DNA from 3 places in the Citrobacter sedlakii genome. Region 1 is predicted to be linked to each of the others. Evidence: predicted binding sites of a transcription regulator. Region 1 holds the regulator's gene; each other region holds the start of a gene.

Evidence for each region. The regulator Fur, encoded in region 1, represses iron uptake genes when iron is present. The targets are predictions, from matches to a motif close to ATAATAATGAGAACNACTATCAA.
Region 2: a site for Fur is predicted at 4,767-4,789, ahead of JY391_RS12825 (TonB-dependent siderophore receptor). Genes of this name have one in related genera too.
Region 3: a site for Fur is predicted at 4,475-4,497, ahead of bfd (bacterioferritin-associated ferredoxin). Genes of this name have one in related genera too.

Annotation. Positions count from the first base shown of each region.
Region 1 is NZ_CP071070.1:3,138,918-3,147,041, forward strand. It holds gene ybfF (esterase) at 1-674, shown strand, start outside; gene ybfE (LexA regulated protein) at 803-1,096, shown strand; gene fldA (flavodoxin FldA) at 1,247-1,777, shown strand; partial or broken gene JY391_RS23995 (fur leader peptide) at 1,981-2,066, shown strand; gene fur (ferric iron uptake transcriptional regulator) at 2,059-2,505, shown strand; gene tcuR (tricarballylate utilization LysR family transcriptional regulator TcuR) at 2,636-3,562, shown strand; gene tcuA (FAD-dependent tricarballylate dehydrogenase TcuA) at 3,659-5,062, shown strand; gene tcuB (tricarballylate utilization 4Fe-4S protein TcuB) at 5,049-6,188, shown strand; gene JY391_RS14990 (MFS transporter) at 6,243-7,532, shown strand; gene JY391_RS14995 (ChiQ/YbfN family lipoprotein) at 7,572-7,904, opposite strand; gene chiP (chitoporin ChiP) at 7,955-8,124, opposite strand, start outside.
Region 2 is NZ_CP071070.1:2,670,507-2,678,630, forward strand. It holds gene JY391_RS12815 (glycoside-pentoside-hexuronide (GPH):cation symporter) at 1-543, opposite strand, end outside; gene JY391_RS12820 (alpha,alpha-trehalase) at 868-2,574, shown strand; gene JY391_RS12825 (TonB-dependent siderophore receptor) at 2,623-4,734, opposite strand; gene JY391_RS12830 (GlsB/YeaQ/YmgE family stress response membrane protein) at 4,870-5,124, opposite strand; gene emtA (membrane-bound lytic murein transglycosylase EmtA) at 5,313-5,924, opposite strand; gene ldcA (muramoyltetrapeptide carboxypeptidase) at 6,072-6,986, shown strand; partial or broken gene JY391_RS12845 (potassium/proton antiporter) at 7,082-8,124, shown strand, end outside.
Region 3 is NZ_CP071070.1:461,887-470,010, forward strand. It holds gene rpsL (30S ribosomal protein S12) at 1-318, shown strand, start outside; gene rpsG (30S ribosomal protein S7) at 415-885, shown strand; gene fusA (elongation factor G) at 982-3,096, shown strand; gene tuf (elongation factor Tu) at 3,167-4,351, shown strand; gene bfd (bacterioferritin-associated ferredoxin) at 4,532-4,726, shown strand; gene bfr (bacterioferritin) at 4,799-5,275, shown strand; gene JY391_RS02195 (prepilin peptidase) at 5,265-5,741, opposite strand; gene rpsJ (30S ribosomal protein S10) at 6,120-6,431, shown strand; gene rplC (50S ribosomal protein L3) at 6,464-7,093, shown strand; gene rplD (50S ribosomal protein L4) at 7,104-7,709, shown strand; gene rplW (50S ribosomal protein L23) at 7,706-8,008, shown strand; gene rplB (50S ribosomal protein L2) at 8,026-8,124, shown strand, end outside.

The DNA of each region.
Region 1 (8,124 bases):
TGCTGGCCCGCGAGCTGGTCAGCGATCACGATATCCTCCAGGTTGATATGCGTAACCACGGCCTCTCGCCCCGCGATCCGCTGATGACATATCCGGCGATGGCGCAGGATCTGCTCGACACTCTGGATGCGCAGCAGATCGAAAAAGCCACGTTTATTGGCCACTCGATGGGCGGCAAGGCGGTGATGGCCCTGACCGCGCTGGCTCCGGAACGCATCGATCGTCTGGTGGCGATCGACATCGCCCCGGTAGATTATAAGGTACGACGCCACGATGAGATTTTCGCGGCGATCAACGCCGTGACGGCGTCTCAGGCCACGACGCGCAAGGAGGCGGCTGCCGTCATGCGCGACCATCTCAGAGAAGAGGGCGTGATTCAGTTTCTGCTGAAGTCGTACGTTGACGGCGAATGGCGCTTTAACGTGCCGGTGCTGTGGGATCAGTATCCGCATATTGTCGGCTGGGAGCCGATTCCAGCCTGGGATCGCCCGGCGTTGTTTATCCCTGGCGGCAATTCCCCTTACGTCACCGAGACGTATCGCGACGACCTGCTCGCGCAATTCCCACAGGCGCGCGCGCATGTCATCGCGGGCGCAGGCCACTGGGTTCATGCCGAAAAACCTGACGCAGTGCTGCGCGCCATTCGTCGTTATCTGAACGACAGCGCAAACTGATTAAAAACTCAGCGTCCGCGCGCGATTGCGCGCGCGAACGTTGGCGTGCCCCATCCGCTGATGTATGATGGCGCGCTATCCATCCGGGCAGAGGCCTGGCTGATTGTTTCCCCGAAGTCACCAAAATCATGGCCAAAGAACAAACGGACCGTACGACATTAGATCTGTTCGCGCACGAGCGTCGCCCGGGACGACCTAAAACCAATCCGCTTTCACGCGATGAACAGCTGCGCATTAACAAGCGCAACCAGCTTAAACGCGACAAAGTTCGTGGCCTGAAACGTGTTGAACTTAAGCTCAACGCGGAAGCCGTCGACGCCCTGAATGAACTGGCGGAATCGCGCGACATCAGCCGCAGCGAGCTGATCGAAGAAATCCTGATGAGCCAACTGGCGACGTTGCGACGCCAGGGTTCAGTCTGAAACCCGCACAATTTATCACTATCATGTAGCAGGGAGTGCACTCGCGTGCGTTTGCTATTTCCGCATACCTGACTGTTCTGCTATGATTGCCCTTATCTGTGGGCAATTTGCCCCCACCATTTCAATAAGTTTCAAGAGGTTACTTTACTCATGGCAATCACTGGCATTTTTTTCGGCAGCGACACCGGGAACACCGAAAATATCGCAAAAATGATTCAAAAACAGCTTGGTAAAGATGTTGCCGACGTGCATGACATTGCAAAAAGCAGCAAAGAAGATCTTGAAGGCTATGACATCCTGCTGCTTGGTATCCCGACCTGGTACTATGGCGAAGCGCAGTGTGACTGGGACGACTTCTTCCCGACTCTGGAAGAGATTGATTTCAACGGTAAGCTGGTGGCGCTGTTCGGCTGCGGCGACCAGGAAGATTACGCGGAATATTTCTGCGACGCGTTAGGTACTATCCGCGACATCATTGAGCCGCGTGGCGCGACCATCGTCGGTCACTGGCCGACCGCGGGTTATCATTTTGAAGCGTCGAAAGGCCTGGCCGATGACGATCACTTTGTCGGTCTGGCCATTGACGAAGATCGCCAGCCAGAACTGACCGCCGAGCGCGTTGAGAAATGGGTTAAGCAGATTTCTGAAGAACTGCACCTGGATGAAATCATCAACGCCTGATGACCGTGCGGCGCAAAGACCATTTGCGCCGCATCAATAGACAAAACCAATCAAAATAATTGCTACAAATTTGTAACTTTCTTGCCCATCCCTGTACAATGTGCGGGAGTTATTAGGTGGCGCTCTCATTTCCAGGCAATACCACGTTTTTATTAACATTTGCCCGAGGCTTGCAGTTTTCATTTAAGGATGGCAGTCCTATAATGAGAGGCATTATCTCGAATGCAATTTCTGTCACTTCTCGTATGAAGTGAATCGTTTAGCAACAGGACAGATTCCGCATGACTGACAACAATACCGCATTAAAGAAGGCTGGCCTGAAAGTAACGCTTCCACGTTTAAAGATTCTGGAAGTGCTTCAGGAACCGGATAACCATCACGTCAGTGCGGAAGATTTATACAAACGACTGATCGACATGGGTGAAGAAATTGGTCTGGCGACCGTCTATCGCGTGCTGAACCAGTTTGATGACGCCGGTATCGTAACCCGCCACAATTTTGAAGGCGGCAAATCCGTTTTTGAGCTGACCCAGCAGCATCATCACGATCACCTTATTTGCCTCGATTGTGGCAAAGTGATTGAATTTAGTGATGATTCGATTGAAGCCCGTCAGCGTGAGATTGCGGCGAAGCACGGTATTCGTTTAACGAACCACAGCCTCTATCTCTATGGCCATTGCGCCGAAGGCGACTGCCGCGAAGATGAACACGCGCACGACGGCAAATAATTTTACGCTTGATGAAAGCCAGCCTGCGGGCTGGCTTTTTTGTGGGCGCGATCCCGCCGTTTTCCTTCCCTCCCCGCCCGTGTTGTTTTAATGTAAAAATTCCCTTCCCTGACCTGTCCGGAGAATCGAAATGGAACTTCGCCAGTTACGTTATTTTGTTCGTATTGTTGAAACCGGCAGCATGGGTAGCGCCGCGCTGGATCTCGACATTGGCGTCTCGGCGCTGAGCCAACAAATGACACGTCTGGAAAGTGAACTCGCCATCCGCCTGCTGCAACGAACGTCGCGCGGCGTCACGCCCACTAACGCGGGGCTGGCCTTTTATTCTCAGGCGCAACTGGCGCTACGGCATGCCGACGACGCCATTCTTGCTGCGCGTGAGGCGCGGTTATCCGGCCACGTTAGCGTCGGTATGGCGCCCAGTACGGCATCGGTGTTGGGCATTCCGTTTATTAACGCCATGCGGGAAAGCTACGCTGACGTGCGGCTGCACGTCGTGGAGAGTCTCTCCGGCAATCTTGAGCGGATGATTAACACCCGCCAGCTTGATTTAGCGGTCGTCTTTCAGAAAGAGAAGATCCTGCGCTGGAGCGCGAAGCCGGTTCTGGAAGAGCGGCTGTTTCTGATCGGCCCCCACCCCCTGCTGGCTATATTCCCTGAAGACAACATCATGCCTGCTCAACTGGCGAATATTCCCCTCGTGATGCCCAGTCAGGGCCACGGTCTGCGCGGCAGACTGGAGGCTATCGCACAAGAGCACGCGCTGCAGGTTGATATCGTTGCGGAAATTGACGGTCTGACGCTACTGATGCGGGCGGTCCGCGACGGTCTGGGCGCCACCCTACAACCTGGCGCGGCGATTTCCCGACTGGACCAGGACGACCTGCGCGTGATCGGCGTCCATAATCCGGTCCTCAGCCGTCCCAACTTTCTGGTCAGTTTATCGGATGACGAACTGACCCCGGCGGGGCTGGCAGCTCGCGTCGTGCTGGGTAAAGTGATGCGTGAACTGGTTGAGGCTGACCGCTGGCCAGGCGCCACCCTTTACGTTAACTAAAGAGGGTTTTAGCAGTACCTCATAGCGCCCCTACAACCCATGCGTATACATTTTCATTACAAATTTAACATTTGTTAAAGCGTAATGGAGTCTACGATGGTTGATGTTCTGGTGATTGGCGGCGGCAATGCCGCGCTGTGTGCCGCCTTAACCGCCCGGGAGGCCGGTGCGTCGGTGCTGCTGCTGGAAGCGGCGCCGCGCGAATGGCGCGGTGGCAATTCACAGCACACCCGTAATTTGCGCTGTATGCATGATGCGCCGCAGGATGTGCTGGTCGACCGTTATCCCGAAGAAGAGTACTGGCAGGATCTCTGGCGGGTAACGGAAGGCAATACCAACGAAGCGCTGGCACGACTGGTGATCCGCACCTCTTCGCAGTGCCGTGACTGGATGCGCAAACACGGTGTGAATTTTCAGCCACCGTTATCAGGCGCACTGCACGTTGCGCGTACGAACGCCTTTTTCATGGGCGGCGGCAAGGCACTGGTCAACGCCTATTATCGCAGCGCGGAGGCGCTCGGCGTCACCATCCGCTATAACACGCCGGTACAGGCGCTGCAGTTACATGACGGCGAGTTTGTCGCCGCGCTGGCGGGCGATGAACGCATCGAGGCCAGAACCTGTGTACTCGCCGCTGGCGGTTTCGAGTCCAATCGCGAATGGCTACGGGAAGCCTGGGGACAAAACGCGCGTGGGGAATGGCCCGCCGATAATTTTCTCATCCGCGGCACCCGCTTTAATCAGGGTGTCCTGCTTAAATTTATGATCGATGCCGGCGCCGACATCATTGGCGATCCATCCCAGTCGCACTGCGTGGCGATTGATGCCCGCGCGCCACTGTATGACGGCGGGATCTGCACGCGAGTGGACTGCGTCTCTTTAGGCGTGGTGGTCAACCGCGACGCAGCGCGTTTTTATGACGAAGGCGAAGATTTCTGGCCGAAACGCTATGCCATCTGGGGGCGTCTGGTCGCCCAACAGCCGGGGCAAATTGGTTATTCCATTATCGACAGCAAAGCCATTGGTCACTTTATGCCACCGGTATTCCCCGGCGCGCAGGCCAATACGCTGGAAGAGCTGGCCTGCCAACTGGGGCTGGATGCACAACGTTTTAGCGCTACCGTCAGGCAATACAACCAGGCCTGCCAGCCTGGACACTTTGATCACACCGTCCTGGATAACTGCGCCACCAGCGGGTTAACGCCGCCGAAAACGCACTGGGCACGCCCTCTCGATACGCCGCCTTATTACGGCTACGCCCTGCGGCCAGGGATCACGTTTACTTACCTCGGCCTGAAAGTGAACGAGCGCGCGGCGGTGCATTTCGCCGGAAAACCCAGTCGTACCCTGTTTGTCGCCGGAGAAATGATGGCGGGCAATGTGCTGGGCAAAGGCTATACCGCTGGCGTTGGCATGTCGATTGGCACCACGTTTGGCTGCATTGCCGGTAAAGAAGCCGCCCAGGCCGCACGTAAGGAGGCGCACCATGAAGCAGCTTGAGAAATTAATTATTGAGGCACAAATCATTACCGAACCGGAAGCCGAAGTGGAACGGGTGATGCAGGTTTGTAACGCCTGCCGCTACTGCGAAGGCTTTTGCGCCGTCTTTCCGGCGATGACTCAACGTCTTGAGTTTGGCAAAGCGGACATCAACTACCTGGCTAACCTGTGCCATAACTGCGGCGCCTGTCTGCACGCCTGTCAGTACGCGCCCCCTCATGAGTTCGCCATTAACGTACCGAAAGCGATGGCGGAAGTGCGCCTCGAAACCTATCAGCATTATGCCCGGCCCGCCGCGTTTGGCGCGTTGTATCGCCGGGCGGGCATGACCGTCGCGCTAACGCTGGTCTTTGCGCTGATTTTCTTCCTGTTGTTGGCGATGAGTCTGAAAGGCTCCTTGCTGCACCCGCCGCTGGCTGGCGACTTCTACCAGATATTCCCGCATAACCTGCTGGCCTGGATGTTTGGTTCCGTCTTTATTCTGGCGATGGGGTTGTTGATGGCTGGCGTGATCCGCTTCTGGCGTGAGATCTCCCCCGGCGCGCCGCAGCCCGTGGAGATTGCCGAAGCGACGCACAATGCCCTGACGCTGAAGTACCTCGACGGCGGACACGGCAAAGGGTGTAACGAAGCCGATGATGCCTTTACATTGCTGCGCCGTCGCTTCCATCACTTTACCTTCTACGGTTTTATGCTCTGCTTCGCCGCCACCATGGTGGCGACCGGCTATCACTATTTTGCCGGGTGGGAAGCCCCTTATCCGTTTTTCAGCGTGCCGGTGCTCCTCGGCACCCTCGGGGGGATAGGTCTGATTATCGGTCCTGCGGGTTTGCTGTGGCTGAACGTAAAGCGCTCGCCGCTGCACGGTGACGCGCGACAAAAACCGATGGATCGCGGTTTTATTTTGCTGTTGCTGTTGACCAGCCTGACAGGGCTGGGACTGCTGGCAGGGAGGGATTCCACGTGGATGGGCGTTCTGCTTGCTGTCCATCTTGGCGTGGTAATGGCGCTCTTTTTAACCCTCCCGTACGGAAAATTTGCCCACGGATTTTACCGCTGCGCTTCGTTACTCAAATGGGCTATCGAGAAGCGGCGCGGAAAACAGGCGGGGGTCGCAGGCGACTGACCCGCAACATCTTACCTCAATAACTATTACGATAAGACAGTGGAGAGCAATCCCATGAGCCAACAACCATCGCGCGCCGGCACGTTCGGCGCAATACTGCGGGTAACCAGCGGTAATTTTCTTGAGCAGTTCGACTTTTTTCTGTTTGGTTTTTACGCCACTTATATTGCGAAAACGTTTTTCCCGGCAGAAAGCGAATTCGCCTCTTTAATGCTCACGTTTGCCGTCTTCGGCTCCGGCTTTTTGATGCGTCCCGTCGGGGCGATTGTGCTGGGTTCGTATATCGACAGAATTGGCCGCCGTAAAGGGTTAATGGTAACGCTGGCGGTCATGGGTTGCGGTACGCTGCTGATCGCCCTCGTGCCTGGCTACCAGACCATTGGCGTACTGGCGCCAGTGCTGGTGCTGCTGGGCCGACTGTTGCAGGGATTTTCCGCCGGCGTGGAGCTGGGCGGCGTTTCCGTTTATCTTTCAGAGATCGCCACGCCGGGCAATAAAGGTTTCTATACCAGCTGGCAGTCGGCCAGCCAACAGGTGGCGATTGTGGTGGCTGCGCTGATCGGCTACGGTCTGAACGTCACGCTCGGGCACGATGAAATCTCTGAATGGGGCTGGCGCATTCCGTTCTTTATTGGCTGCATGATCATTCCGCTCATTTTTGTACTGCGCCGTTCGCTACAAGAAACCGAAGCCTTTATCCAGCGTAAGCACCGCCCCGATACCCGGGAAATACTGACCACCATTGCGAAAAACTGGCGCATTGTCACCGCTGGTACGCTGTTGGTGGCAATGACCACCACCACTTTTTATTTTATTACCGTTTATACGCCCACCTACGGCCGTGCCGTTCTGCATCTGAGCGCGCGTGACAGCCTGATAGTCACCATGCTGGTCGGGATTTCTAACTTTATCTGGCTGCCTATTGGCGGCGCGATCTCCGATAAAATCGGCCGTCGTCCGGTGTTGATGGGGATTACTCTGCTTGCGCTCATCACGACCTGGCCGGTGATGCACTGGCTGACCGCCGCGCCGGATTTCACCCGTATGACTCTGGTGCTGCTGTGGTTCTCGTTCTTTTTTGGCATGTATAACGGCGCGATGGTCGCCGCGCTGACCGAAGTGATGCCGGTCTACGTACGAACGGTGGGGTTTTCGCTGGCGTTCAGCCTTGCGACGGCCATTTTTGGGGGGCTGACTCCCGCAATTTCTACCGCGTTGGTTGAGATGACCGGTGATAAAAGTTCGCCAGGATGGTGGCTGATGTGCGCAGCGCTATGTGGTTTCGCCGCGACGGCTATGCTGTTTGTTCGCCTGAGCCGCAGTTACCACCCCGTGGAGAATTAAGCCAGAAAACAGGGGCGGAGACCCTCTCCGCCCCCTGGGTTATTTGGCGCTATTGTTGCTGCGGATTTCCTGCCAGATCTTGTCACAATCGGCTTTTACCGCCTGATCGTTACCGGTACGCGTCGCCTGTATGCACTGCTGGTAATCCAGTACGCGAACGCTTTCCTGACGGGTAAACTGCTCGTGCTGTTTCTCTTTCTTCAGCACCGCTAAAACGCTCTGGCAGGCTTCGATTTTTTCTGGCGATCCCTGCGCTGTATTGATGCAGGCGCTGTACGCCTCTTTCAGACGGCTGTCTTCTTTTGGCGCCGTCGTCGTTGTGCAGGCCACCAGTCCCGAAGCCATCACGGCGATGAGTATCAGTTTTTTCATAGAACAGTCCTCAACGGTGCGGCAGGCGCATGGCCCGCCGCGTATGGGCATTAGAAGATGGTGAACGGGGCAATGACGATAAATTTCACGTCACGCTCATCCTGGAAGATGTTGCCGTAACCACCGCCCCAGCTTGGGATGTTGGAGTGGTTGTCATACTCAGTGAAGTGCAGTTTAAACATGGTGCCTTTGGCGCGTCCGTCCTGCAGGGTATAGACCG
Region 2 (8,124 bases), 470 kb from region 1:
GCTCGCTCTGTCGCCCGGCGAGAGGTAATCCGCCACCGGCAGAATAAAGGCGGTGCCTAACGCGCCGCCAATAGGCGTAATGGCGAACCGCCAGGATTGCAGTGATAAATTCTCATTGGGATCGGCGGTTAATGCCGCGCCTAACGAGCAGTAAGGAATATTAATGGCGGTATACATTAATGTCATAAATATATAAGCCGCGACGGCATAGGCTATTTTACCGCTGTCGCTAAAATCTGGCGTGGAATAGACCAGCACGCAGCTCACGGCAAAAGGGATACAGATTGCCAGCAGCCACGGACGAAAGCGGCCCCAGCGCGTCGCGGTCGCATCGGCAATTGCACCCATCACCGGATCGGTAATGGCGTCCAGCAGACGGACCAGCAAAAACATGGTCCCCATTACGGCGGGCGGCAGGCCATAAATATCGGTATAAAAATAGGCCAGAATGGCAACGGAAGAGTCAAAGACAATATGGCTTGCGGCGTCGCCCAGGCTATAACCTATTTTTTCTTTTATGGGTAATTGTTCCACTTCAGACATAATTTATCCTTAATAAAATAATAAAAGCAGCACACAACATCCCGGTGCGTGCATTTCTTCACAGATGCTTTTTTCGGTCTATTATGTTTTTTGATTCATTTCTTATGTTTTTTATCTTCTGTGATCGCTCTTCATAACCTGCGTGCGCTTCGGCTATTGTTATTATTTTGGTGAATATATTTCCCGCCATTACGTCATACCCGGATAACAAAAATGTCTGTAGCTTCGCAAAATGCGGCTTCAACGACGCGCAGCAGGCGATCCTGAACTACGATTTTCTCATGATAAATGCCGTAATCCGGTACGCACTAAGGAGATTATTCAATGCTTACCCCCGCTGTTCGCCATACAGGCGCGCTATCCTGGGCCATTAAACTGGCGCTGACCGGCACCCTTCTCACCTTTGCCTCATTGTCGGCCAATGCAGAAGAACCGATGACCAACCCGCCGCAGCCGCCCGACATTTTGCTCGGTCCCCTGTTTAATGATGTGCAAAACGCAAAATTGTTTCCCGATCAGAAAACCTTTGCTGACGCCGTACCGAATAACGATCCGCTGACCATCCTTGCGGACTATCGGATGCAGAAAAACCAGTCCAGCTTTGACTTGCGCCACTTCGTCAACGTCAACTTCACCTTACCGAAAGAAGGGGAAAAATATGTCCCGCCAGCGGGGCAGTCGCTGCGCGAACATATTGACGGACTGTGGCCGGTACTGACCCGTTCAACCGAAAGCGCGGGTAAATGGGACTCCCTGCTGCCGCTGCCTGAACCTTATGTGGTGCCCGGCGGGCGCTTTCGCGAGATCTACTACTGGGACAGCTATTTCACCATGCTGGGGCTGGCCGAAAGCGGTCACTGGGACAAAATTGCCGATATGGTGGCGAACTTCGCCTGGGAAATTGACGCCTTCGGGCATATCCCGAACGGTAACCGCACCTATTATCTGAGCCGCTCGCAACCGCCCTTCTTTTCTTTTATGGTCGAATTACTGGCGCAGCATGAAGGCGATGACACGCTGAAAAAATATTTGCCGCAGTTACAAAAAGAGTACAGCTACTGGATGGAAGGCGTCGACACGTTACAGCCAGGCCAACAGCATAAGCGGGTGGTGAAAATGGATGACGGTGCCGTACTCAATCGCTACTGGGACGAACGGGATACGCCGCGCCCCGAATCCTGGGTGGAGGATATCGCCACCGCGAAAAGCAACCCCAATCGTCCGGCCACGGAAATCTACCGCGATCTGCGTTCGGCTGCGGCCTCTGGCTGGGATTTCAGCTCGCGCTGGATGGATGATCCGCAGCAGCTCGGTACGATTCGGACCACCAGCATTGTGCCCGTGGATCTCAACTCCCTGCTTTACAAGATGGAAAAAATCCTCGCCCGCGCGAGCAAAGCAGCAGGCGACGACGCACAGGCCAGTCATTATGATCGGTTAGCGAACGAACGTCAGAAAGCCATCGAACATTACCTGTGGAACGACAAAGAGGGCTGGTACGCCGACTACGATCTTAAGAGCAAACAGGTACGTAATCCGCTTACCGCCGCCGCGCTGTTCCCGCTGTACGTCAATGCCGCCGCGAAAGATCGCGCCCACAAAATGGCCGTCGCTACCCAGGCGCACCTGCTCCAGCCTGGCGGCCTTGCCACTACGTCGGTGAAAAGCGGTCAGCAATGGGATGCGCCAAACGGCTGGGCGCCGCTCCAGTGGGTCGCCACCGAAGGATTGCAGAACTACGGGCAGGAAAAAGTGGCGATGGAGGTGACCTGGCGTTTCCTGACTAATGTTCAGCACACCTACGATCGGGAACAGAAGCTGGTAGAGAAGTATGATGTCAGCAGCACTGGCACCGGCGGTGGCGGCGGTGAATATCCGCTGCAGGATGGGTTTGGCTGGACGAACGGCGTCACGCTGAAAATGCTCGACCTGATCTGTCCGCAGGAAAAACCCTGCGACAGCGTCCCCTCCACCCGGCCTGCCGTTCAGCCGACAAGCGCTGAAAACGCGCAAACACAAGCCACGCCGTAATCATGGCGCTAACCGGCCTGGGGCGCCAGGCCGGTGCGCAGATCTCTGTCAGAAACTGTAGCTGGCGCCAACCTGAACAGTCCGGTCGCGCCCGATCCAACAGTTGGTGCTGTCGTAGCAACTGAAGGTCTCTTTATTGGTGACATTCTGCGCGCTGGCCTTTAGCGTCACGCCGCTGAGCGAAGGTAACACTTCGCCCAGGCGGTAAGACATTGCCAGATCGTACTGCGTCGTGCCGCCCAGCTTCCCGGCTGTGTTATCCGGCGAAATCTCCATCGGTCCGGTGTAGCGCGCGCCAGCGCCCAGCATGAGCCCGCGTAGCGCAGTGCTATCGAAGGTGTAATCGCCCCACAGCGTAAAGGCGTTTTCCGGTACCTGAGTGGGCCGTTTTCCTTCGTAGCTTTCATCTTTCGTATTAATCGCATGGGTGTAGGCGTAGTTGGCGATCAGCGTGACGTTGTCAGCAGGACGACTGATGAGGGACAGCTCAGCGCCTTTTGACTCAATTTCGCCAGTCTGGCGGTAATCCCATGTTGGCGTCGCCGAAAGGACATTTTTCTGACGAATAGTGAATACCGAAGCGGTAAAGGTGGTGGCATAGTCAGCCAGCAGATACTTCGCCCCGCCCTCCACCTGTTTGCTGGTGGTCGGCTTCACGTCTTTGGTCGTCAGCGTGCCCTGCGGCGAAATCGGCCTGAAGCCTTCAGAATAGCTGATAAACGGGGATAGTCCGTTAGCAAAAGCGTACAGCGCGCCAATACGTTTGGTCACCCGATCCTGGGAGATCCACGTTTTCTCGCCGTTCTGCAGCGCGTCAGTGGTCGTCGAGCGATAGTCATCGTAGCGGATACTGGCCAGCAGGTTTACGCCGCCAAAGATGATCTGGTCCTGGAGATAGTAACCATTTTGTCGGTAAGAAAGACGATTTTTTTGCGCGGTGTACAGGCCGAGATCGTCAGTATGAATCTGGTGGAAATCCGGATGGCGCATGTCAATGCCCGGCGTGGCGCTGGCATAACGATAGAAATAATGGCTGTCGAGTTTCTGATAGTCGAAACCGGCCAGCAGGTGATGCTGCCAGTCGCCCAACAGCACCGTTTTGGTTAACTGGTTATCAATGTTAACGCTCTTAAGATCTTCATCAGTGGTGTAGGCAAAGCGATCGAGCATCCAGACCGGGTTGACGCCATTGCCGGTGGCATAGACGCTGCGCTGGTGGGTATCGACGTCAAAATACCGCGCTTTCTGGCTGAATCCCCAGCCGCTCTCGAACGCATGTTCGAGATGGTAGCCCAGCATCCACTGACGTTGTTTGAAGCCGCTCCACTTATCGCCTGCAAAATCCCGACGGTCGGCATAACCGGAGCGCAGATATGCGATGGGCAATGGATTCGACGGCGACAGCGACGGCGTATTTTGTACCAGCGCATCCATCGTCAGACGCGTTCTGCCGTCCGGCTGCCAGCTCACGGAGGGTGCAAGCAGGTAATCTTCATAGCGCGTGGTATATGGCTGATCGTTCCCTTCCGTCGCTTTCCCGAGCAGGCGATAATTCCAGTCGCTGTCACGGATGTTTCCCGTTGCGTCCAGATACCCTTCTTTCAGGTTGCGCGTACCGGTCATAACACCCAACTCCGTTTTCTGCTCCGCCTGCGGCGTCTTGCCCTGAATATTCACCAGCCCACCCGGCGAGCCGTTGCCGTACAGCACCGACGCGGGGCCTTTGAGAATATCGACATGTTCAATGAGCAGCGGATCGATGCGCGCTTTAGTGTTGCCCGTGACGTTATACGGCAACTGTAAGCCGTTGTAGTACTCTTGATCGACGGTGAAACCGCGGATTTTGTACTCGCTCATGTAGGTCGTATTGCCGCGCATTTCCGTTGACACGCCCGGTGCGTAGCGCAATATCTCGTTAACCGACGTTGCATGGCGCAGCGTGATTTCTTTTTTATCGAGAGTATTAATCACCTGCGGCGTCTTACTTTCAGGCGCTGCGGATTTGGTCGCGCTGTTGGTCCAGGCAGGCAGCAAGCTCTCCTGCCCCGACGCGGACACCACGATAGTGGCTTCGTCTGCCTCTGCGGCATAACAGGAAGTGGTCAGAGCCAGTGAGATACAGCCAGAGAGCGCGCGCAAGCGAAAGCGTGAAGGGGTTATCATCATGAGAATCGTTATAATATGAAATAGGAATAGCAATTATTCTCATTTTTATTTGCAAATCAACAACACCCTTTCTACGGTATATTTTTTCGCATAAAACAACGGCTCCCGCAGGAGCCGTTGTGCCGAGGGTTAGTCGCGCCGCACAAGCCGGAAAACGCCCAGCACCACAACGGCGCCCACCACCGCGACGAGGAAACTGTGCAGATTAAAACCGCTGATGCTGCCGCCAATGCCGAACATGGTCGCCAGCCAGCCCCCCACTACCGCCCCCACAATACCGAGTATGCAGGTGAGAATAAACCCGCCGCCGTCGCGCCCCGGCATCAGCAGTTTGGCAATAACACCGGCAATCAGACCGAAAACAATCCAGGCAATGATCCCCATGTTGAGGCCCTCTGTTCAGTGAAACCACACGCAACACCTTCTTGCGCCCGTAAGCTAAGTATAGGCAAGTCGTTGATCCACGCCGAACCGGGCAGTGCAATTATTCCTTGTGGTGTAGATAAGGGTTGTCTCAGGTTCTGCCGCGCCCTGCCGATAACCCCTCGAAAACCTGCAACCTGGGCACATAATTACATCGCGTCCAACGCGCGTTGTAGCTTCCAGATATAGCGCGGCGCCTGCGGCGCGGGATGGTTATCGACGACATGCTCAAAAAATTCGTCCGCATCCAGATCGTTAATTTTTTCGATCGCCTTTTTACGGTCGGAGGAGAAGGTACGCAGCAGCGCACCCGCGCCGTTCGCATACGAAACCACCAGCGCGTACTGCATCACCTGCGGGTCTTCGATGCCTGCGAGCGGACCGTTTTCCAGAATGCTCAGGTAAGCGGCGCCCATCGAAATGTTACGCTCCGGGTTTTTCAGTTCGCTGGTGGAAGGCTCGCCGCTCCAGCCCATACGACGGTACACATCGCGCCCGGAGGTGGACGCCTTAAGCTGCATCAGCCCGACAGCGTTGGATTTGCTTACCACACTGGGGTTGCCGCCGGATTCAATGGCGATAATCGCGGTAATCAGCTTCGGGCTGACACCCCAGGCTGCGCCGGCTTTCTCACTGATCGGCATCCACTGCATTGCCCGTTTTACCGGCACTTCCGGGTTCCACGGCGGATTTTTATAATCGGGTTTTGAACTACAGCCAGCAAGCAGCACAATCAAAAAAGCAAACCATCTCAATTTCACGTCATCTGTCCTTATGGCCGACGCATCGGGCGTTTATTCGGCGTCAATACAACAATGCAGGCCGGATAAGCCAGGCGTTATCCGGCAAAACGTTCTACTATAGGCGGCATGATATACATTAGGTTTCTGTTGTAGCAAGGAATTGCCATGTCCCGGTTTCACTTAATTGCCCCTTCGGGCTATTGCATTAATCAGCAAGCGGCTTCACTGGGTATTCAACGTCTGGAACAGGCTGGTCACCAGGTAGAAAATACCGCCGTGGTTGGACGACGTTATCAGCGTTTTGCCGGTACCGAAGCGGAGCGCCTGGCGGATATCACTGAACTGGTTAACCTGACGATGCCTGGTACTATCGTCATGCCAGTGCGCGGCGGGTACGGCGCGAGCCGTCTGCTGGCGCATATCGACTGGCAGGCGCTGGCCGCGCGTCAGCAGCAGGATCCGCTGCTTATATGCGGACACAGCGATTTTACGGCGATCCAGTGCGGTTTGCTGGCGTTGGGTAAGGTCATTACCTTCAGCGGTCCGATGCTGGCAGGCAATTTTGGCGCGCCGGAACTGGACCGTTTTACGGAAGATCATTTCTGGCGGGCGCTACGTAACGCGGTGTATTCAGTGGCGTGGCGCAGCGAAGGCCCGGCGTGTCATACCGAAGGCACTCTCTGGGGCGGTAACCTGGCGATGCTGATTTCCCTCATCGGCACGCCGTGGATACCGAAAATTGAAAACGGTATTCTGGTGCTGGAAGATATCAACGAGCACCCCTTCCGCGTTGAGCGTATGCTACTGCAACTTTTTGACGCGGGCATCCTCAACCGTCAGAACGCCATTGTGCTGGGTAGCTTTAGCGGTAGCGCGCCAAATGAGTATGACGCGGGATACGATCTCAACGCCGTCTATGCGTTCTTACGCGAACGCCTCGCTATTCCGCTCATCACCGGGCTTGATTTTGGCCACGAACAACGCACCGTGACGCTGCCGCTGGGTGCGCATGCGGTTTTGCGTAATGACGCCAATGGCGCTCAGCTTACGCTGTCCGGTCATCCGGTATTGAAATCTTAAAAAAAGCGCTGGCGAGGGCTAACTAATCCGCGGGAACGGTCGTTAATATGTTAGGCTTAATGAATAAAAAAGCATAATTGAGGAGAATACGACCGTTGGACGCCACTGCAATAATCAGTCTTTTTATCCTGGGGTCCGTCCTCGTCACCAGCAGTATCTTACTCAGTTCATTTTCGTCACGTCTCGGTATCCCCATTCTGGTTATTTTCCTCGCCATCGGCATGCTGGCAGGCGTTGATGGCGTGGGCGGTATACCGTTCGACAACTATCCGTTTGCATATATGGTCAGTAACCTGGCGCTGGCGATTATCCTGCTGGATGGCGGGATGCGTACCCAGGCCAGTTCCTTTCGCGTCGCGCTGGGTCCGGCGCTGTCGCTGGCGACCGTCGGCGTGCTGATCACCTCTGGCTTGACCGGCATGATGGCGGCGTGGCTGTTTAAGCTGGACCTGATCGAAGGCTTGCTGATTGGCGCGATTGTCGGCTCTACCGACGCCGCGGCGGTTTTTTCGCTGCTCGGCGGCAAGGGGCTGAACGAACGCGTGGGCTCAACGCTGGAAATCGAATCCGGCAGTAACGACCCGATGGCGGTATTCCTCACCATTACCCTGATTGAGATGATCCAGCAGCATGAGACCGGCCTGAGCTGGATGTTCGCGGTCCATATCATTCAGCAGTTTGGTCTCGGGATCGCGCTTGGCTTAGGCGGCGGCTACCTGCTTCAACAGATGATCAACCGCATCTCCTTGCCCGGCGGTCTGTATCCGCTGCTGGCGCTGAGCGGCGGGATCCTGATTTTCGCCTTAACCACCGCGCTGGACGGCAGCGGGATCCTGGCGGTGTACCTGTGCGGCTTTTTGCTGGGCAACCGCCCGATCCGCAACCGTTACGCGATACTGCAAAACTTCGATGGGCTGGCCTGGCTGGCGCAAATTGCCATGTTCCTCGTACTGGGACTGCTCGTTACGCCGTCTGACCTGCTGCCCATAGCCGTCCCGGCGCTGATGCTGTCGGCGTGGATGATTTTCTTTGCCCGTCCCATTTCGGTTTTTGCCGGGTTACTGCCGTTCCGCGGCTTTAACCTGCGCGAGCGGGTATTCATCAGTTGGGTTGGACTGCGCGGCGCGGTTCCCATCAT
Region 3 (8,124 bases), 2.1 Mb from region 1:
AACGTGCCTGCGCTGGAAGCATGCCCGCAAAAACGTGGCGTATGTACTCGTGTATATACTACCACTCCTAAAAAACCGAACTCCGCACTGCGTAAAGTATGCCGTGTTCGTCTGACTAACGGTTTCGAAGTGACTTCCTACATCGGTGGTGAAGGTCACAACCTGCAGGAGCACTCCGTGATCCTGATCCGTGGCGGTCGTGTTAAAGACCTCCCGGGTGTTCGTTACCACACCGTTCGTGGTGCGCTTGACTGCTCCGGCGTTAAAGACCGTAAGCAAGCTCGCTCCAAATACGGCGTGAAGCGTCCTAAGGCTTAATGGTTCTCCGTTAAGTAAGGCCAAACGTTTTAACTTAAATGTCAAACTAAACTCGTAGAGTTTTGGACAATCCTGAATTAACAACGGAGTATTTCCATGCCACGTCGTCGCGTCATTGGTCAGCGTAAAATTCTGCCGGATCCGAAGTTCGGATCAGAACTGCTGGCTAAATTTGTCAATATCCTGATGGTAGATGGTAAAAAATCTACTGCCGAAACAATCGTATACAGCGCGCTGGAGACCCTGGCTCAGCGCTCTGGTAAATCTGAACTGGAAGCTTTCGAAGTCGCTCTCGAAAACGTGCGCCCGACTGTCGAAGTTAAGTCTCGCCGCGTTGGCGGTTCTACTTATCAGGTACCAGTTGAAGTCCGTCCGGTTCGTCGTAATGCTCTGGCAATGCGTTGGATCGTTGAAGCTGCTCGTAAACGCGGTGATAAATCCATGGCTCTGCGCCTGGCGAACGAACTCACTGATGCTGCAGACAACAAAGGTACTGCAGTTAAGAAACGTGAAGACGTTCACCGTATGGCCGAAGCCAACAAGGCGTTCGCACACTACCGTTGGTAATCCCTTCGGAATTTTAGTCACCAGGCGGGCGCTTCCAGTAAGCAGCCCGCTTTGGGCTACTTAAATTGAACGCCTAAAAGATAAACGAGGAATCAAATGGCTCGTACAACACCCATCGCACGCTACCGTAACATCGGTATCAGTGCGCACATCGACGCCGGTAAAACCACTACTACCGAACGTATTCTGTTCTACACCGGTGTAAACCATAAAATCGGTGAAGTTCATGACGGCGCAGCTACCATGGACTGGATGGAGCAGGAGCAGGAACGTGGTATTACCATCACTTCCGCAGCGACTACTGCATTCTGGTCTGGTATGGCTAAGCAGTATGAACCGCATCGCGTAAACATCATCGACACCCCGGGGCACGTTGACTTCACTATCGAAGTAGAACGTTCCATGCGTGTTCTTGATGGTGCGGTAATGGTTTACTGCGCAGTTGGTGGTGTTCAGCCGCAGTCTGAAACCGTATGGCGTCAGGCAAACAAATATAAAGTTCCGCGCATTGCGTTCGTTAACAAAATGGACCGTATGGGCGCGAACTTCCTGAAAGTTGTTGGCCAGATCAAAACCCGTCTGGGCGCGAACCCTGTTCCGCTGCAGCTGGCAATTGGCGCTGAAGAAGCGTTCACCGGTGTTGTTGACCTGGTGAAAATGAAAGCCATCAACTGGAACGAAGCTGATGCAGGCGTGACCTTCACCTATGAAGACATCCCGGCTGACATGCAGGAACTGGCTGAAGAATGGCACCAGAACCTGATCGAGTCCGCAGCGGAAGCGTCTGAAGAGCTGATGGAAAAATACCTGGGTGGTGAAGAACTGACTGAAGAAGAGATCAAAAAAGCTCTGCGTCAGCGCGTTCTGAACAACGAAATCATCCTGGTTACCTGTGGTTCTGCCTTTAAGAACAAAGGTGTTCAGGCAATGCTGGATGCGGTAATTGATTACCTGCCATCCCCGGTTGACGTACCTGCGATCAACGGTATCCTGGACGACGGTAAAGATACGCCTGCTGAACGTCACGCTAGCGATGACGAGCCTTTCTCTGCACTGGCATTCAAAATCGCTACCGACCCGTTCGTGGGTAACCTGACCTTCTTCCGCGTTTACTCCGGTGTGGTTAACTCTGGTGATACCGTACTGAACTCCGTGAAATCCGCACGTGAGCGTTTCGGTCGTATCGTTCAGATGCACGCTAACAAACGTGAAGAGATCAAAGAAGTTCGCGCGGGCGACATCGCTGCGGCGATCGGTCTGAAAGACGTGACCACCGGTGACACTCTGTGCGATCCGGATCACCCGATCATCCTGGAGCGTATGGAATTCCCTGAGCCGGTAATCTCCATCGCCGTAGAACCGAAAACCAAAGCTGACCAGGAAAAAATGGGTCTGGCTCTGGGCCGTCTGGCTAAAGAAGACCCGTCATTCCGCGTATGGACTGACGAAGAATCTAACCAGACCATTATCGCCGGTATGGGTGAGCTGCACCTCGACATCATCGTTGACCGTATGAAGCGTGAATTCAACGTTGAAGCGAACGTCGGTAAACCTCAGGTTGCTTACCGTGAAGCGATTCGCGCGAAAGTTACCGATATCGAAGGTAAACACGCGAAGCAGTCTGGTGGTCGCGGTCAGTACGGTCATGTTGTTATCGACATGTACCCGCTGGAGCCGGGTTCCAACCCGAAAGGCTACGAGTTCATCAACGACATCAAAGGTGGTGTAATCCCTGGCGAATACATCCCTGCCGTTGATAAAGGTATCCAGGAGCAGCTGAAAGCAGGCCCGCTGGCTGGTTATCCGGTTGTTGACATCGGTATCCGTCTGCACTTCGGTTCTTACCATGACGTTGACTCCTCGGAACTGGCGTTTAAACTGGCTGCGTCTATTGCCTTTAAAGAAGGCTTTAAGAAAGCGAAACCAGTTCTGCTTGAGCCGATCATGAAGGTTGAGGTAGAAACGCCGGAAGAGAACACCGGTGACGTCATTGGTGACTTGAGCCGTCGTCGCGGTATGCTGCGCGGTCAGGAATCTGAAGTTACTGGCGTTAAGATCCACGCTGAAGTTCCGCTGTCTGAAATGTTCGGATATGCAACTCAGCTGCGTTCTCTGACCAAAGGTCGCGCATCGTACACTATGGAATTCCTGAAGTATGATGATGCACCGAGCAACGTTGCTCAGGCCGTAATCGAAGCCCGTGGTAAATAATCCACAGGATTAAAACCTAAGTCCCGTGCTCTCTCCATAAGGGGAGAGCGCTATAGTAAGGAATATAGCCGTGTCTAAAGAAAAATTTGAACGTACAAAACCGCACGTTAACGTCGGCACCATCGGCCACGTTGACCACGGTAAAACTACCCTGACCGCTGCAATCACTACCGTACTGGCTAAAACCTACGGCGGTGCTGCTCGCGCATTCGACCAGATCGATAACGCGCCGGAAGAAAAAGCGCGTGGTATCACCATCAACACCTCTCACGTTGAATACGATACCCCGACCCGTCACTACGCACACGTAGACTGCCCGGGCCACGCCGACTATGTTAAAAACATGATCACCGGTGCTGCGCAGATGGACGGCGCGATCCTGGTTGTTGCCGCGACTGATGGCCCGATGCCGCAGACCCGTGAGCACATCCTGCTGGGTCGTCAGGTAGGCGTTCCGTACATCATCGTGTTCCTGAACAAATGCGACATGGTTGATGACGAAGAGCTGCTGGAACTGGTAGAGATGGAAGTTCGTGAACTGCTGTCTCAGTACGATTTCCCGGGCGACGACACGCCGATCGTTCGTGGTTCAGCTCTGAAAGCGCTGGAAGGCGACGCAGAGTGGGAAGCGAAAATCATCGAACTGGCAGGCTTCCTGGATTCTTACATTCCGGAACCAGAGCGTGCGATTGACAAGCCGTTCCTGCTGCCGATCGAAGACGTATTCTCCATCTCCGGTCGTGGTACCGTTGTTACCGGTCGTGTAGAGCGCGGTATCATCAAAGTGGGCGAAGAAGTTGAAATCGTTGGTATCAAAGAGACTGCGAAGTCTACCTGTACTGGCGTTGAGATGTTCCGCAAACTGCTGGACGAAGGCCGTGCGGGTGAGAACGTAGGTGTTCTGCTGCGTGGTATCAAACGTGAAGAAATCGAACGTGGTCAGGTACTGGCGAAGCCGGGCACCATCAAGCCGCACACCAAGTTCGAATCTGAAGTGTATATTCTGTCCAAAGACGAAGGCGGCCGTCATACTCCGTTCTTCAAAGGCTACCGTCCGCAGTTCTACTTCCGTACAACTGACGTGACTGGCACCATCGAACTGCCGGAAGGCGTAGAGATGGTAATGCCGGGCGACAACATCAAAATGGTTGTTACCCTGATCCACCCGATCGCGATGGACGACGGCCTGCGTTTCGCAATCCGTGAAGGCGGCCGTACTGTAGGTGCGGGCGTGGTTGCTAAAGTTCTGGGCTAATTATTCATTAATTAGTATTGAACTGAAAAGGGCGCTTCGGCGCCCTTTTTGCTGCCTGCTACGCAGCTGTCACAAATCTTCGCAAATTTGTCTTTCCTTCCGCCGCGTAAGCAGAGTTGTGCTATTGTAATCATAACTATTCTCATTTACACTTTGCGCAGAAATTGAACGGGAGCGATCATGTACGTTTGTTTGTGTAATGGTGTAAGTGATAAGAAAATTCGTCAGGCTGTACGTCAGTTTCATCCTCAATCGTTCCAACAGTTACGTAAGTTTATTCCTGTCGGAAATCAATGCGGTAAATGTATACGAGCGGCACGTGAAGTCATGCAGGACGAATTGACGCAAATGCCAGAGTTTAAAGAAATCGCCTGAGTCACACTCTTTTTTTTGACATCCCTGTAGCCCCATCTACGCTCAAGAGAGTGGAAGCGGAGGGACTATAAAATGAAAGGTGATGTTAAAATCATAAATTATCTCAATAAACTATTGGGAAATGAGCTTGTCGCGATTAACCAGTATTTTCTTCATGCCCGTATGTTCAAAAACTGGGGACTCACTCGCCTTAATGATGTCGAGTACCATGAATCCATAGATGAGATGAAACACGCCGATAAATACATCGAGCGTATTTTGTTTCTCGAAGGGATCCCAAACCTGCAGGATCTTGGCAAGCTGGGTATCGGTGAAGACGTCGAAGAGATGTTACAATCCGATCTTCGGCTCGAGCTTGAAGGGGCAAAAGACCTGCGTGAAGCCATCGCCTATGCCGATACCATACATGATTACGTCAGCCGGGACATGATGATCGAGATCCTGGCGGATGAAGAAGGGCATATTGACTGGCTGGAAACCGAGCTGGATCTCATCGCTAAGCTGGGTATCCAGAATTACCTGCAATCGCAGATTCAGGTCACAAGCTAATACCCCCAGTCATCAATTGATGACATCCAGTGATGAAACCCGCCGCCGCCAGAAATGGCCCAAAAGGCAGCGGGTTTTTTAACGCTCTCTTTCCGCAAATGAGCGTCTCTACTGCGACGCACAGGCTGGCAAGCAGCGATGCGCAAAGCACCAACAGCGGTAACGATGACCATCCATGCCACGCGCCCAGCGCGGCAAGAAACTTCACATCACCATAACCCAGCCCCTCTTGTCTGCGAATAAACCGATAAGTCCAGTACAAGCCAGCAAATCCCATATAGCCTGCGACGGCGCCCCATAACGCATCGGCGAGCCGTGCCGGAAAGAAGCATTGATGAAAAACCAACCCGATCCACAACAGAGGGCAGGTGACGCGGTCTGGCAGCAAACCGGTGCGTAAGTCATAAAGCGCCAGATACAGGGTCGATGAAACATAGCAAAGCAGAAAGGGCAGGGCGGTTATCATTGGGCAATCTCCCAGCTAAAAAGCGCCACTGTAATGAAGGACTGCCGGAGAACAAGCGGCATTATCAGGATATGCGCGCGGATTTCCGCCGTCATTGTCAGCCGAGTTTGCATTGCAATACAACGCTGAAGGCCGCTCGCATTCAGGGGAAAATGTTTAATATCTACGCGATGCTTGCGTCAGGCTGAGATTTGCGTATAATGCGCGGGCTTGTCTTAATCGACGGCAGGTTCGATTTGAACCTCGGGTAACCGATTTGGTTATCTCACAATGCTCCCAATCGGGGAGCTACGTAAGAACGGTTACACTCTCCCATCAATCGTAATGGGTCTGAGGAGTAATCATTTTCGTTTATAAAATAATTGGAGCTCTGGTCTCATGCAGAACCAAAGAATCCGTATCCGCCTGAAAGCGTTTGATCATCGTCTGATCGATCAATCAACCGCGGAAATCGTCGAGACTGCTAAGCGCACTGGTGCGCAAGTCCGTGGTCCGATCCCGCTGCCGACCCGCAAAGAGCGCTTCACCGTTCTGATCTCCCCGCACGTTAACAAAGACGCGCGTGACCAGTACGAAATCCGCACTCACAAGCGTCTGGTTGACATCGTTGAGCCAACCGAGAAAACCGTTGATGCTCTGATGCGTCTGGATCTGGCTGCCGGTGTAGACGTGCAGATCAGCCTGGGTTAATCAGGTCATCGAGCGATTGAGAGGTTGAAACAATGATTGGTTTAGTCGGTAAAAAAGTGGGCATGACTCGCATCTTCACTGAAGATGGCGTTTCAATCCCAGTAACCGTAATCGAAGTTGAAGCAAACCGTGTTACTCAGGTTAAAGACCTGGCTAACGATGGCTACCGCGCAATCCAGGTTACCACCGGTGCTAAAAAAGCTAACCGTGTAACCAAGCCGGAAGCGGGTCATTTTGCTAAAGCTGGCGTAGAAGCTGGCCGTGGTCTGTGGGAATTCCGTCTGGCTGAAGGCGAAGAGTTCACCGTAGGTCAGAGCATTAGCGTTGAGCTGTTTGCTGAAGTTAAAAAAGTTGACGTAACTGGCACCTCTAAAGGTAAAGGTTTCGCAGGTACCGTTAAGCGCTGGAACTTCCGTACCCAGGACGCGACTCACGGTAACTCCTTGTCTCACCGCGTTCCGGGTTCTATCGGTCAGAACCAGACTCCGGGCAAAGTGTTCAAAGGCAAGAAAATGGCAGGTCAGCTGGGTAACGAACGTGTCACTGTTCAGAGCCTGGACGTAGTACGTGTTGACGCTGAGCGCAACCTGCTGCTGGTTAAAGGTGCGGTCCCGGGTGCAACCGGCTGCGACCTGATCGTTAAACCAGCTGTGAAGGCGTAAGGGGATAGCAATGGAATTAGTATTGAAAGACGCGCAGAGCGCGCTGACTGTTTCCGAAACTACCTTCGGTCGTGATTTCAACGAAGCGCTGGTTCACCAGGTTGTTGTTGCTTATGCAGCTGGTGCTCGTCAGGGTACTCGTGCTCAGAAGACTCGTGCTGAAGTAACTGGTTCCGGTAAAAAACCGTGGCGCCAGAAAGGTACCGGCCGTGCGCGTTCAGGTTCTATCAAGAGCCCGATCTGGCGTTCTGGTGGCGTGACCTTCGCTGCGCGTCCGCAGGACCACAGTCAAAAAGTTAACAAGAAGATGTACCGCGGCGCGCTGAAAAGCATTCTGTCCGAACTGGTACGTCAGGATCGTCTGATCGTTGTCGAGAAGTTCTCTGTTGAAGCGCCTAAAACTAAGCTGCTGGCACAGAAACTGAAAGACATGGCTCTGGAAGATGTGCTGATCATCACCGGTGAGCTGGACGAAAACCTGTTCCTGGCCGCACGTAACCTGCACAAGGTTGACGTACGCGATGCGACGGGTATCGACCCGGTTAGCCTGATCGCCTTCGACAAAGTCGTAATGACTGCTGATGCTGTTAAGCAAGTTGAGGAGATGCTGGCATGATTCGTGAAGAACGTCTGCTGAAGGTGCTGCGCGCACCGCACGTTTCTGAAAAAGCGTCTACTGCGATGGAAAAAACTAACACCATCGTTCTCAAAGTTGCTAAAGACGCGACCAAAGCAGAAATCAAAGCTGCTGTGCAGAAACTGTTTGAAGTCGAAGTCGAAGTCGTTAACACCCTGGTCGTTAAAGGGAAAGTTAAACGTCACGGACAGCGTATCGGTCGTCGTAGCGACTGGAAAAAAGCTTACGTCACCCTGAAAGAAGGCCAGAACCTGGACTTCGTTGGCGGCGCTGAGTAAGTCGGAGGAGTAATACAATGGCAGTTGTTAAATGTAAACCGACATCTCCGGGTCGTCGCCACGTAGTTAAAGTGGTTAACCCTGAGCTGCACAAGGGCAAACCTTTTGCTCCGTTG